DNA from 2 places in the Streptomyces sp. P6-2-1 genome. Region 2 is predicted to be linked to the other one. Evidence: riboswitches for the same ligand, from Rfam matches in the RefSeq annotation. Region 2 holds a riboswitch; the other holds the start of a gene.
The links. A riboswitch is a leader RNA that binds a small molecule or an ion and turns the genes downstream of it on or off. The one in region 2 is predicted to bind glycine.
Positions count from the first base shown of each region.

Region 1: linked by a shared signal. The riboswitch ahead of gcvT (glycine cleavage system aminomethyltransferase GcvT) and the one ahead of gcvP (aminomethyl-transferring glycine dehydrogenase) in region 2 are both predicted to bind glycine.

Region 1 covers NZ_CP192513.1:5,212,841-5,219,848, reverse strand. Annotated here, with positions in the region: gene ACQYWQ_RS22355 (AAA family ATPase) at 1-464, opposite strand, end outside; glycine riboswitch at 906-1,009, shown strand; glycine riboswitch at 1,010-1,117, shown strand; gene gcvT (glycine cleavage system aminomethyltransferase GcvT) at 1,154-2,299, shown strand; gene gcvH (glycine cleavage system protein GcvH) at 2,458-2,841, shown strand; gene glyA (serine hydroxymethyltransferase) at 2,884-4,152, shown strand; gene ACQYWQ_RS22335 (L-serine ammonia-lyase) at 4,364-5,731, shown strand; gene ACQYWQ_RS22330 (SpoIIE family protein phosphatase) at 5,849-7,008, shown strand, end outside.
Region 2 covers NZ_CP192513.1:640,198-647,205, reverse strand. Annotated here, with positions in the region: gene ACQYWQ_RS02890 (FHA domain-containing protein) at 57-881, shown strand; gene ftsR (transcriptional regulator FtsR) at 903-1,625, shown strand; gene ACQYWQ_RS02880 (bifunctional nuclease family protein) at 1,772-2,245, shown strand; gene ACQYWQ_RS02875 (MerR family transcriptional regulator) at 2,438-3,052, shown strand; gene ACQYWQ_RS02870 (DNA polymerase IV) at 3,186-4,613, shown strand; gene ACQYWQ_RS02865 (PRC-barrel domain-containing protein) at 4,631-5,002, opposite strand; glycine riboswitch at 5,146-5,245, shown strand; gene gcvP (aminomethyl-transferring glycine dehydrogenase) at 5,435-7,008, shown strand, end outside.

The DNA.
Region 1 (7,008 bases), 4.6 Mb from region 2:
CGTCGCGCGGCGAGGGCGAGCAGGGCCCGTACGAAGGGCAGCGTGCCGCAGTCGTGCACGAGGAGGCTCTCGTGCGGGGCGAGCGCGGCGCGCAGCAGGACGCGGTAGTGGTCGAGCCTGACGAGCGGCCGGTACAGGGCGTAGGGGAGGGCGGGCAGCCTGGCCGCCCAGCGCTCGCGGGTCTCCTGCGAGTCGAGGGTGCGGGCGGCCGCGAGGCGGGTGAGGAGCGTGGATTTGCCGCTCCCGGGGAGCCCCGAGACGGCCACGAGGTCGCCTTCGGCGAACCGTAGGCGCCGGGGGGCGTACGGGGCGCTTCCGCGCAGGTCCAGGATGCGGGGCGCGGCGGGGTGCGCGGGCGTGTTCCCCGCGCGCGGGGCGGCTCCCCCGGCGCCGCCGTACGGCGCGGGCTGCCGCGCGTCACCATGCGAGGCAGCCGGCCGTGCGTCACCGGGCGGGGCGGCCAGCCGCGTATCGCCGTACGGCGCGGCCCGCCGCGTGTCGTCGCCGTACGGGGTGGTCTCCCGTGCGCCGTCCCCCGGAAGGGTCTCCCGTGTGTCGCTGTACGGGGCCGCTCCCCGTGCGCCGCTCCCGGGCCCCGGTCCCCCGTTCCCCGCCGTCGTGCTCCGGCCACGCTCCGTGCCTGTCCGCTGCCGCATCGCGCATCCTCCCCCGTGCTCGCGGTCCGCCCGCAGCACCCTCTCCAGAGTAAAGAGAAGGTAATGCGGGTTACCGGGACAGTGCCCCGCGCGGGCGGCGGGGAACCCCGGCGTGACGTACCTCGCCGCCGGGTGCCGGGATGCCCCTTCTGTCGCCCGGGGCGGCGTGCGATGATGGCGGCGATCCACCGCGTTTCCACAGCTCGACCGCTTCGCGGCTCGACTGTTGACAACCTCATACCGGCCGCTTGAATCCGCGCGGGAGAGTCCCGGGAGCCGCACAGCCGCTCCGGGGCGCCGAAGGAGCAAGTCCCTCCCTTGAATCTCTCAGGCCCCGATACCGCGCGGGCGAGGCACATCTGAAAAGCGGGCCGGGCGACCGGTCCCACCCACGGTGCAAGTCCGCCCGCCGCGCGCGGGTCATGACGAACCTCTCAGGTCCCGATGACAGATGGGGAGGAAACCCCTCGCCCGTCTCGTCCCTGGGAGCCGACCGCATGAGTGACACGCCCGACACGCCCGCCGCCCCCCTCCGCAAGACCGCGCTCGACGCCGCGCACCGCGCGCTCGGGGCGACGATGACCGATTTCGCCGGCTGGGACATGCCGCTGCGCTACGGCAGCGAGCGCGAGGAGCACACGGCGGTGCGCGAGCGCGCCGGGCTCTTCGACCTCTCCCACATGGGCGAGATCACCATCAGCGGTCCGCAGGCCGTCGACCTGCTCGACTACGCGCTCGTCGGCAACATCGGCTCCGTGAAGGAGGGCCGCGCCCGCTACACGATGATCTGCCGTGCGGACGGCGGCATCCTCGACGACCTCATCGTGTACCGCACCGCGGCGGACACGTACCTCGTCGTCGCCAACGCCTCCAACGCGCAGATCGTCCTCGACGCGCTGCGTGAGCGCGCCGCCGGTTTCGACGCCGAGGTGCGCGACGACAGGGACGCGTACGCGCTGCTCGCCGTGCAGGGCCCCGCGGCCGCGCGCGTCCTCGCGAGGATCACCGACGCGGACCTCGACGGGCTCAAGTACTACGCGGGTCTGCCGGGCTCCGTCGGCGGCGTCGACGTCATGATCGCGCGCACGGGCTACACGGGCGAGGACGGTTTCGAGCTGTTCTGCGCCCCGGCCGACGCGCCGAAGCTGTGGGGCGCGCTCTTCGCCGCCGGGACCGGATTCGGCATGGTGCCGTGCGGGCTCGCGTGCCGCGACACGCTGCGCCTCGAAGCCGGGATGCCGCTGTACGGGCACGAGCTGAGCACCTCGCTCACGCCCTTCGACGCGGGCCTCGGGCGCGTCGTGAAGTTCGAGAAGACGTCGAACGAAGGCCGTTTCGTGGGCCGCGAGGCGCTTGAGGCCGCTGCCGAGAAGGCCGCGAGCACCCCGCCCCGCAAGCTCGTCGGGCTGATCGCCGCGGGCCGTCGCGTGCCGCGGGCCGGGTACGCGGTCGTCGCGGGCGGGCAGGTCGTCGGCGAGGTCACCTCGGGTGCCCCGTCCCCGACGCTCGGCAAGCCGGTCGCGATGGCCTACGTGGACGCCGCGCACGCCGCGCCGGGCACGGAGGGCGTCGGCGTCGACATCCGGGGCAAGCACGAGCCGTACGAGGTCGTGGCGCTGCCCTTCTACAAGCGGCAGAAGTAGCGCCGGCGGGAGACCGGTGCGGGCGCGCGCACGTGTCGTGCCGCCGCCCGGCCCGGTACCCGCACCGGTGGGCCTGGCGGGCCCCGTTGTCCGCCCGCTGCCGCCTCACACCTCCCCCCTTTCCCCACCACTCCCCCGCGTACAGGAGAATTCAGGCCATGAGCAACCCCACGAACCTGCGGTACAGCAAAGAGCACGAGTGGCTGTCGCCCGCCGAGGACGGCGTCTCGACCATCGGCATCACGGCGTACGCCGCCGGTCAGCTCGGTGACGTCGTCTACGCGCAGCTCCCCGAGGTCGGCGACAGCGTCGAGGCCGGTGAGACCTGTGGCGAGCTGGAGTCGACGAAGTCGGTGAGCGACCTGTACTCGCCCGTCAACGGTGAGGTCACCGAGGTCAACGCGGACGTCGTCGAGGACCCCTCGCTGGTCAACTCGGCCCCCTTCGAGGGCGGCTGGCTCTTCAAGGTGCGCGTGAGCGAGGAGCCGGGCGATCTGCTGAGCGCCGAGGAGTACACGGCCTTCGCGGGCTCCGACGACTGACGACGCCACCGATCGCCCTCGATCTCGATAGGGACTGCACTCTTGTCTTCGCTCCTCAACACCCCGCTCCACGCACTCGACCCCGAGGTGGCCTCGGCCGTCGACGCCGAGCTGGGCCGCCAGCAGTCGACGCTGGAGATGATCGCCTCCGAGAACTTCGCCCCCGTCGCCGTCATGGAGGCGCAGGGCTCGGTTCTCACCAACAAGTACGCCGAGGGTTACCCGGGCCGCCGTTACTACGGTGGCTGCGAGCACGTCGACGTCGTCGAGCAGCTCGCGATCGACCGGGTCAAGGCGCTCTTCGGTGCCGAGCACGCCAATGTGCAGCCGCACTCGGGTGCGCAGGCGAACGCGGCGGCGATGTTCGCGCTGCTCAAGCCGGGCGACACGATCATGGGCCTGAACCTGGCCCACGGTGGTCACCTGACCCACGGCATGAAGATCAACTTCTCCGGCAAGCTCTACAACGTGGTCGCCTACCACGTCGACGAGGAGACCGGCCGGGTCGACATGGACCAGGTCGAGAAGCTGGCCCGCGAGTCGCGCCCGAAGCTCATCGTGGCCGGCTGGTCCGCGTACCCGCGCCAGCTCGACTTCGCCGCGTTCCGCCGGATCGCGGACGAGGTCGGTGCGTACCTCATGGTCGACATGGCGCACTTCGCCGGGCTGGTCGCGGCCGGGCTGCACCCCTCGCCCGTGCCGCACGCGCACGTCGTCACGACGACGACGCACAAGACGCTCGGCGGCCCGCGCGGTGGCGTGATCCTGTCGACGGCCGAGCTGGCGAAGAAGATCAACTCGGCGGTCTTCCCCGGTCAGCAGGGCGGCCCGCTGGAGCACGTGATCGCGGGCAAGGCGGTGGCCTTCAAGATCGCGGCATCCGACGACTTCAAGGACCGCCAGGCGCGGACCCTGGAGGGCGCGCGCATCCTCGCGGAGCGCCTCGTCGCCGCCGACGTCACCGAACACGGCGTCTCGGTCCTGTCGGGCGGTACGGACGTGCACCTCGTCCTCGTCGACCTGCGCCACTCGGAGCTGGACGGCCAGCAGGCGGAGGACCGGCTCCACGAGGTCGGCATCACCGTCAACCGCAACGCGGTCCCGAACGACCCGCGGCCCCCGATGGTCACCTCGGGGCTGCGCATCGGCACCCCGGCGCTCGCGACGCGCGGCTTCGGCGCGGCCGACTTCGCCGAGGTCGCGGACATCATCGCCGAGGCTCTCAAGCCGGGCTACGACGCGGCCGCGCTGCGTGCCCGCGTGACGGCGCTCACCGAGAAGTACCCGCTGTACCCGGCGCTGGGCGCCTGAGTCCCGGCACAGCCGCAGGGGTCTTTTCGCCCCTTTACGGCCCGTCCCGCACACTGGGGAGTGACCCCGGCGTGCGGGACGGGCCGCGCGCCCCTGCCCCTTCGTCCCGCGCGCCCCGTACGCCCCTCGTCCTTCCACGCATCCCCCTGTTCTTCCGCACGTCCCCCCGTTCCCGGACGGACAACGACGTCCGTCTTTTGAGGAGTGTCCCGTGGCCATCTCGGTCTTCGACCTGTTCTCCGTAGGCATCGGCCCCTCCAGCTCGCACACGGTGGGCCCGATGCGGGCGGCGCGCATGTTCGCCCGCCGTCTCAAGAACGAGGGGCTGCTCGTGCCGACCGCGCGGGTGCGCGCCGAGCTGTTCGGCTCGCTCGGCGCCACCGGGCACGGGCACGGCACCCCGAAGGCGGTGCTCCTCGGCCTGGAGGGCGCCTCGCCCCGTACGGTCGACGTCGAGCACGCCGACGAGCGCGTCGACGCGATCCGCACCGGCGGCAGGATCGCGGTGCTCGGCGCGCACGAGATCCCCTTCGACTACGACGAGGACCTGCTCCTGCACCGGCGCGAGGTGCTGCCGTACCACGCGAACGGCATGAGGATGTTCGCGTACGACGAGACGGGCGCGGTGCTCCTGGAGAAGACGTACTACTCGGTCGGCGGCGGTTTCGTCGTGGACGAGGACGCGGTGGGCGAGGACCGCATCAAGCTCGACGACACCGTCCTGAAGTACCCCTTCCGCACGGGCGACGAGCTGCTGCGGCTCACCCGGGAGACGGGCCTCTCGATCCCTGCGCTCATGCTGGAGAACGAGAAGGCCTGGCGCACCGAGGACGAGATCCGCGCGGGGCTCCTGGAGATCTGGCGCGTGATGAAGGACTGCGTGGCGCGCGGCATGTCGCGCGAGGGCATCCTCCCGGGGGGGCTGAAGGTCCGCCGCAGGGCGGCCGCCTCGGCGCGCCAGCTCCGCGCCGAGGGCGAGCCGCTCGCCCGCGCGATGGAGTGGATCACGCTCTACGCGATGGCGGTGAACGAGGAGAACGCGGCGGGCGGCCGGGTCGTGACGGCGCCGACGAACGGTGCGGCGGGCATCATCCCCGCGGTCCTGCACTACTACATGAACTTCGTGCCGGGGGCCGACGAGGAGGGCGTCGTGCGCTTCCTGCTCGCGGCGGGCGCCGTCGGGATGCTCTTCAAGGAGAACGCGTCGATCTCGGGCGCCGAGGTCGGCTGCCAGGGCGAGGTGGGCTCGGCGTGCTCGATGGCGGCCGGGGCGCTCGCCGAGGTCCTGGGCGGCAGCCCCGAGCAGGTCGAGAACGCCGCCGAGATCGGCATGGAGCACAACCTGGGGCTGACCTGCGACCCCGTCGGCGGCCTCGTGCAGATCCCGTGCATCGAGCGCAACGGCATGGCGGCCGCGAAGGCCGTCACGGCCGCCCGCATGGCCCTGCGCGGCGACGGCAGCCATCTCGTCTCGCTCGACAAGGTCATCAAGACGATGCGCGACACGGGCGCCGACATGTCCGTGAAGTACAAGGAGACGGCGCGGGGCGGGCTCGCGGTGAACATCATCGAGTGCTGAGCCGGGGCCCTGCCGCGGCCCGAGTGGACCTCGTGGGGCGTGCTCCCGCTGGTCGTACGGGTGGGACTCGGTGCGGCGTGCGGGGGTGGGCGGGGGTGCGCGCGCTAGAACTTGGTCATGCGTGCGACAGAAGCCCTCCGGCGTGCGCGGGCCCTGGTCCCGCGCCGCCCCCACAGCCTCGCGGGTCAGGTCTTCGTCCTCCAGTTGCTCGTGGTCGTCGTCTTCGCCGTGGTGATGGCCATCGTGTTCGTGTACGAGGTGCACGACCGGGCGAGGCGGGAGGCGTACGACCGTTCCCTCGCCGTCTCCGAGGCCTTCGCGCACGCCCCGGGCACCGTCGCGGCGATGCGCTCGCGCGACCCGAGCGCGATCCTCCAGCCGCGCGCCGAGGCCGCGCGCAAGGAGGCGCGCGTGACGTACATCGTGGCCTTCGACCCGGACGGCGTCCGCTGGAGCCACCCCGATCCCTCGCTCATCGGCGGGCGCGTCTCGGGGGAGTTCGCCCCGGCACGTTCGGGCGAGCCGTTCCAGGAGACCTTCGACAGCACCCAGTTCGGCAAGGCCGTCGACTCGACCACGGCGGTGCGCGACGCGCGGCACGGGATCGTCGGCTTCGTCTCCGTGGGCATCAAGCTGCGCAGCGTCAACGACGTGTTCCAGGGGCAGCTTCCCGTCATCGGCGGACTGCTCGCTGTGGCGCTCGCCCTCGCGGTCGGCGCGACCGCGCTCGTGAGCAGGCGCCTGCGGTCGCAGACGCACGGGCTCGGCCCCGCGGGCATGACCCGGATGTACGAGCACCACGACGCGGTGCTGCACGCGGTGCGCGAGGGCGTCGTCATCGTCGGGCCCGACGGGCGGGTGCTGCTCGTCAACGACGAGGCGCGCAGGCTGCTCGGCCTGCCCGCCCAGGGGGTGACGGACCACCATGTGCACAAGGTCGGCATGGCACCCGCCATCGCCTCGCTGCTCGCCTCGGGACGCGCGGCCAACGACGAGGTGCGCGCGGTCGGTGACCGGCTCGTCTCCTTCAACCAGCGCCCCGTGGGCGGCAGCGGCGGCGGGCGCCCCGGCTCGGTGGCCACGCTGCGCGACACCACCGACCTGCGCGAGCTGGCCAGCAGTGCCGCCTTCGCGCACGACCGCCTCCAGCTCCTCTACGACGCGAGCGTGGGGATCGGGACGACGCTCGACACGGTGCGCACGGCCGACGAGCTGGCCGAGATCGCGGTGCCGCGCTTCGCGGACTACGTGAGCGTGGAACTGCTCGAACCGGTGCT
Region 2 (7,008 bases):
AATGAGGGTTCGTCCTGCCCCACGGGCGGGTCTGTTTCGGTCAAGGGGAATCGCCCGTGAGTTTTTTTTCGAAGTTGTTCGGCAGGAACAAGCGCGAGGACGGTGCCGCCGCGCGGCACCGCGCCCGTCCCGGCGAGGAGGGGGAGCGCCCGCTGTTCCGCGACGAAGTCGCTGGTCCGGCCGGTGGTACGCAGGGTGGTCAGGGCGCGTCGGCTGTTGACCCGGCCACCGCGGGCCGCATAGGTTTCGGGGAACCGTCAACCTCAAGTGCGGGTGGAGGGTTCGCCCGCGGCTCCTCTGCGTCGAACGCTTCCGCGGGACAGCCGGGTCAGGAGGACTCGCACATGGGCTTTCTGGTGTGTGGCAGGTGCGGTCATCAGAACCCACAGACCGGCCGCTTCTGCTCCAACTGCGGGGCTCCGTTGCGCCCCGGCGCGGTGCCCGAGCGTGCCTCGGAGACCACGTCGACCATCTCCATCTCGGGTCTTGAGGCGTACGATCCCGAGGCCACAGGACAGACGGCGCTGCCCGCGCTCTCGCCGGAGGCGCAGGCGGCCGTGGACGCCCTGCCGCTCGGCTCGGCGCTCCTGATCGTGCGGCGCGGCCCCAACTCGGGCAGCCGCTTCCTGCTCGACGGGGAGCTGACCACGGCGGGCCGTCACCCGCAGAGCGACATCTTCCTCGACGACGTGACCGTCTCCCGGCGGCACGTGGAGTTCCGGCGGGAGGCCGACGGCACCTTCACGGTCGCCGACGTCGGCAGTCTCAACGGCACCTACGTCAATCGTGAGCGCATCGACTCGGTCGTGCTCGCCAACGGCGACGAGGTGCAGATCGGCAAGTACCGGCTGGTCTTCTACGCGAGCCAGCAGGCACTCTGACCCGCGAGAGCAGAGGCGATCATGGACAGAGCGAGGGGCGGTGCCGGACTTGACGGCACCGCCGCCGAGCGGACTCGCTCGGTGAGTATCGGGGCCGTGCTGAACATCCTGCGCGAGGAGTTCCCCGAGGTCACCATCTCCAAGATCCGCTTTCTGGAGTCGGAGGGGCTCATCGAGCCCCAGCGCACCCCTTCCGGATACCGGAAGTTCACCCCGCGGGACGTGGAGCGCCTCGGCCACGTCCTGCGGATGCAGCGCGACCACTACCTGCCGCTCAAGGCGATCCGCGAGTACCTGGACGCCGTCGAGCGCGGGGAGCGCCCCGCTGCCCCGCTCGTCGGACGGCAGAGCGGCCCGCCGCCACGCGACGAGGTGACCGTACGCCGCCTCGGCCGCGCCGAACTGCTCGCCGCGGCGGGTGTGGACGAGGCGGAACTGGCCGCCTGGGAGTCGTACGGCCTCGTCGCCCCGCTCCCGGACGGCCACTACGACGCGCGCCTCGTGCGCATCGCGCGCCTCGTCTCCGCACTGGGGCGGCACGGCATCGAGCCCCGGCACCTGCGGGCGACCAAGGCTGCGGCCGACCGCGAGGCCGGGCTCGTGGAACAGGTCGTCGCCCCGCTCGTCCGCCACCGCAACCCGCAGACGCGGGCGCAGGCGGAGGAGCGCACCCGGGAGCTGGCCGATCTCGCGACGGGGCTGCACAGCGCGCTGGTCGAGCTGGCGCTCGACGTACGGTCCTGACCCGGCCCCGCCGGGGGCTCCGGCCCGTTCCGCGGCGGTGCGCGCGGGTGCTTCCGTACGCGATCGGTGCGCCTTTCGGACCTGTGCGCCCCTGCTCGTACGCCCCCGACTACCCAAACCGGCCGGGGACGACCTAGGGTTGGTGTGTGAATGAGCTCGACGTCGTAGGTGTCCGGGTCGAAATGCCCTCCAACCAGCCGATCGTGCTCCTGCGAGAAGTGGGAGGCGACCGGTACCTTCCCATCTGGATCGGTGCCGGCGAGGCGACGGCCATCGCCTTCGCCCAGCAGGGGATGACCCCTGCCAGGCCGCTGACGCACGACCTCTTCAAGAACGTGATCGAAGCCGTCGGCCAGGAGCTGACCGAGGTCCGTATCACCGGCCTCAAGGACGGCATCTTCCACGCGGAACTCGTCTTCGCCAGCGGGATCGAGGTCAGCGCCCGTCCCTCCGACGCCATAGCGCTCGCGCTGCGCACCGGCTCGCCGATCTACGGTGCGGAGGAACTGCTCGACAGCGCGGGGATCGCGATCCCCGACGAGCAGGAGGACGAGGTGGAGAAGTTCCGCGAATTCCTCGACCAGATCTCTCCCGAGGACTTCGGGACCAACAGTCAGTGAGTCCCGCTCCGGGCCCCCGGTTCCCGCTGAGGAACCGGGGGACGGGCGGGCATTCAGCCAGCCTTACCCCCGTACACTGCGCGGCAAACCACTCTCCGGGGGAATATCACCCGGCGTGCCCAGCGTGGCGATCGTTGACGCACCCCGGGTGACTGCCTACCGTCATGTGCCAGGTCGAGGACGGAGGTCGGCGTGAGAAGCAGCGGCGACAGCAGGGTGGGGGGCGTTCCCGGACGACGCCCGAACGGCGAGACTCCCCTGCCGCTGCGCGGGGGGGCGCCGGGGCCGCAGGCGGTCGTGCCCGCGCCCGCGGTGGGGTACCGGGGTCCCACGGCGTGTGTGGCGGCGGGTATCACGTACCGCCAGCTCGACTACTGGGCGCGCACCGGACTCGTGGAGCCGAGCGTGCGTGCCGCGCAGGGCTCGGGGACCCAGCGGCTCTACAGCTTTCACGACGTCGTGGTCCTCAAGATCGTGCGGCGCTTCCTCGACACGGGGGTGGCGCTCCAGAACATCCGCGGCACCGTGCAGCACCTGCGCCACCGCGACCCCCAGGACCTGGAGGGGATGACCCTCATGAGCGACGGCGCCACGGTCTACGAGTGCACCTCGTCCGAGGAGGTCGTCGAACTCCTCCAGGGCGGTCAGGGCATCTTCGGCATCGCCGTGGGCGTCGTGCAGCGCGACGTCGAGGCGGCGCTCGCGCAGCTGCACGGCGAGCGGATCGACGCCGGGGAGACGGTGGTACGGGGCACTGAGACCGCCGGGGACGAGCTGGCGGCGCGGCGGCGCAACCGGGCGGTGTGAGCCCCGGGCCCGGCAGGGACCGCGGCGACAGGGATTTCGCGGGGGAGGCGGGCGGCCGGGCGGCCGTCCGCCTCGTTCGTGTCCCGCGCCTTCCGTACCCGGCGTTGTCAGTGGGGTGCGCGAGCATGGGGGTGTGAGACGTGCCCCGACCGTGCTGCATCTCGACATGGACGCCTTCTTCGCCGCAGCGGAGCAGGCCGCGAAGCCGAGCCTGCGCGGGAAGGCGGTCGTGGTCGGGGGGCTCGGGCCGCGAGGCGTCGTCTCCACCGCCTCGTACGAGGCGCGGGCCTTCGGGGTCCACTCGGCGATGCCGACGGCACAGGCGCGCCGTCTCGCGCCGAACGCCGCGTACCTCTTCCCGCGCTTCACGCTGTACCGGAGCGTGAGCGAGCAGGTGATGGAGCTGCTCGGGGCGCTCTCGCCGCTCGTGGAGCCGCTCAGCCTCGACGAGGCGTTCGTCGATCTGGAGGCCGGAGGCGTGGCCCACGACGCGGTGACGGCGCGCGCCGTGGGGGAGAAACTGCGGGCCGACATCAGGGCGCGCACGGGGCTGACGGGCTCCGTGGGGCTCGCCGCGTCGAAGATGCTCGCGAAGATCGGTTCCGAGCGGGCCAAGCCGGACGGCCTCGTGCTGATCGAGCCCGGCACGGAACGCGACCTGCTCGCGCCGCTCTCCGTGCGGGTGCTGCCCGGCGTCGGCCCTGCCACGGGGGACCACCTGCGCAGGGCGGGGATCGGCACGATCGGGGAGATCGCCGAAGCGGGCGAGGACGAACTCGTACGGCTGCTCGGGAAGGCGCACGGCGCGGGCGTGTACGCGATGTCGCTGGCGCACGACGAGCGGCCCGTCGTGGCCGAACGGGAGGGGAAATCGGTCTCCGTCGAGGACACCTACGATCTCGACATCCACGACCGGGTACGGGTACGCGCCGAGGTCGCCGCGCTCGCTGACCGTTGCGTGGGGCGACTGCGGGCGAGCGGGCGATCGGGCCGGACCGTGGTGCTCAAGGTGCGGCGGTACGACTTCTCGACGCTCACGCGCTCCGAGACGCTGCGCGCGCCCACCGACGACCCGGCCGTCGTGCGCGAGGCGGCGGCGCGGCTCCTGGAACTCGTCGACACGACAGGCGGGGTGCGGCTGCTCGGGGTCGGGGTCTCCGGGCTCGCCGACTTCACGCAGGAGGTGCTCTTCGCGCGTACGACGGCGGGCGAGGAACCCCTCGCGCGCGCCCCCGAACCGCTCCCGGTGCCCGCGGCCTCGCCCGTACCGCCGCCGCCCTCCGTGCCGCAGTGGCGCCCCGGCCAGGACGTCGTGCACGAGGAGCACGGGGCAGGGTGGGTGCAGGGCAGTGGCCTGGGCCGCGTCACGGTGCGCTTCGAGACGCCCTACGACGCGCGGCCGGGGCGCGTGCGGACCTTCGCCGTCGACGACCCGGACCTGAGCGCGGGGGAGCCGCTGCCGCTGGTGCGCGGAACGGGCGACGAGGAGGTGCGGCCGGGAGCGGCGGGGGCCTGGTGGCCGGCGGTGCCGGAAGGTGGCCGGGAATCGACAGGGGCGTGATCCGGGGCGCCCGGTTCTCAGGCGTCCTCGCGGCCGGCGATCTGCCCGAACTCGACGTCCTCGTGCGCCTCGGGGGGGCTCGCGTCGAGGCCGTAGTGGCGGTAGAGCTGGATCTCCTGCTGCGGGGAGAGGTGGCGGCCGACGCCGAAATCGGGCGCGTCCTTGATGAGGGCGCGCGCGAAGGGGACGCGCAGGACGCCCGAGACGAGTTCGCTCGGCTCCAGCGGGACGAAGGCGTCCCTGCTGAAGAGGCCGGTGCGTATCGCCGCCCACTCCGGGATTCCGGTGGCGTCGTCGAGGTACACCTCGTCCACGGTGCCGATCCTGGCACCCTCGTGGTCCACCGCCTTGCGACCGATCAGGGCGTGCGGGTCGATATCGGTCTCCACGGCACCTCCTGGTGTCGGCGCCCGCGCTGCGGGGCCGTAGGGCTCGTACCCCTACGTAAATGCACTTCCGCCCCGGCGGCCACTCGGCGGCCCGCTGCCCCTGACCTGCCCGGCGCGCCGCTGGTAGGCTGGCCATTGGCTGCTGACCCTGTGCGGGAGAGTGCCCCGGAGCGCGAAGGCCGGGGACGCCGAAGGAGCAAATCCTCCCCGGAATCTCTCAGGCCCCTGTACCGCGCGGGTGAGGTCACTCTGGAAAGCAGGACGCGTCCGGCGGGTACGCAGGGCGATGGTCCTCACCGACGGTGAAAGCCTGCCCGGGCGCGTGCGCCCGTGAAGGTGAAGCTCTCAGGTCCGGATGACAGAGGGGGAGGCCGTCCGGGTACCCGCAGGCGGTATCCGGTGCAGGTCGCGCCGACCAGGAGGCCCCCGCAGATGACCGTCCACCGCACCCCGCTGACCCGGCTGGAAGAGGGCACGCCCTTCTCCCAGCGCCACATCGGGCCCGATGCCGAGGCGCGGGCGAAGATGCTCGCCCAGGTCGGTTTCGGCTCGCTCGACGAGCTGACCGCCGCCGCTGTGCCCGAGGTGATCCGCTCCGCCGAGGCGCTCCAGCTCCCCGCGGCGCGCACCGAGGCCGAGGTTCTCGCCGAACTGCGCGCCCTCGCCCGGCGCAACGAGGTCGTGGACTCCATGATCGGCCTCGGCTACTACGGCACCTTCACGCCGCCGGTCATCCTGCGCAACGTCATGGAGAACCCTGCCTGGTACACCGCGTACACCCCGTACCAGCCGGAGATCTCGCAGGGCCGCCTGGAGGCGCTGCTCAACTTCCAGACGATGGTGGCCGACCTCACCGGGCTGCCCACATCGGGCGCCTCGCTGCTCGACGAGGGCACAGCGGCCGCCGAGGCGATGGCCCTCTCGCGGCGCGTCGGCAAGGTCAAGAAGGGTGTCTACCTCGTCGACGCCGACACCTTCCCGCAGACCGTCGCCGTGCTGCGCACGCGCGCGGAGCCGACGGGCGTCGTCGTCGTCGTCGCCGACCTGTCGCAGGGCCTGCCCGCCGAGTACGCCGAGGGCGGCGTCACGGGCCTCCTCCTCCAGTACCCGGGCGCCTCCGGGGCCGTACGGGACCTGCGCCCCGTCATCGAGCAGGCGCACGCGGTCAACGCCGTCGTCACCGTCGCCGCCGATCTGCTCGCCCTCACCCTGCTCACGCCGCCCGGTGAGCTGGGCGCGGACATCGCCGTCGGTACGACGCAGCGCTTCGGCGTCCCGATGGGCTTCGGCGGCCCGCACGCCGGGTACATGGCCGTGCGCGAGACCTTCGCCCGCAACCTGCCCGGGCGCCTGGTCGGCGTCTCCGTCGACGCGGACGGCGACAAGGCGTACCGTCTCGCGCTCCAGACCCGCGAGCAGCACATCCGCCGTGAGAAGGCGACGAGCAACATCTGCACCGCGCAGGTCCTCCTCGCGGTCATGGCCGGGATGTACGCCGTCTACCACGGCCCCGAGGGGCTGCGCGCCATCGCCGAGCGCACCCACCGCTACGCGAGCCTGCTCGCCGCCGGGCTGCGTGCCGGGGGCATCGAGGTCGCCCACGGCGCGTACTTCGACACCCTCACCGTCACGGTCCCGGGTCGCGCCGACGCGGTCCTCGCCGCCGCCCGCGAGCAGGGCGTCAACCTCTACCGCGTCGACGCGGACACGCTCTCGCTCGCCTGTGACGAGACCACCGACCGCGCCCGGCTCCGCGCCGTCTGGGCCGCTTTCGGCGTCACCGCCGACGTCGAGGCGCTCGACGCCTCCACGCAGGACACGCTCCCCGAGGCGCTGCGCCGCACGAGCACGTACCTGAGCCACCCGGTCTTCCACACGCACCGCTCCGAGACGGCGATGCTGCGCTACCTGCGCACGCTCTCCGACAAGGACTACGCCCTGGACCGGGGCATGATCCCGCTCGGCTCCTGCACGATGAAGCTGAACGCGACGACCGAGATGGAGCC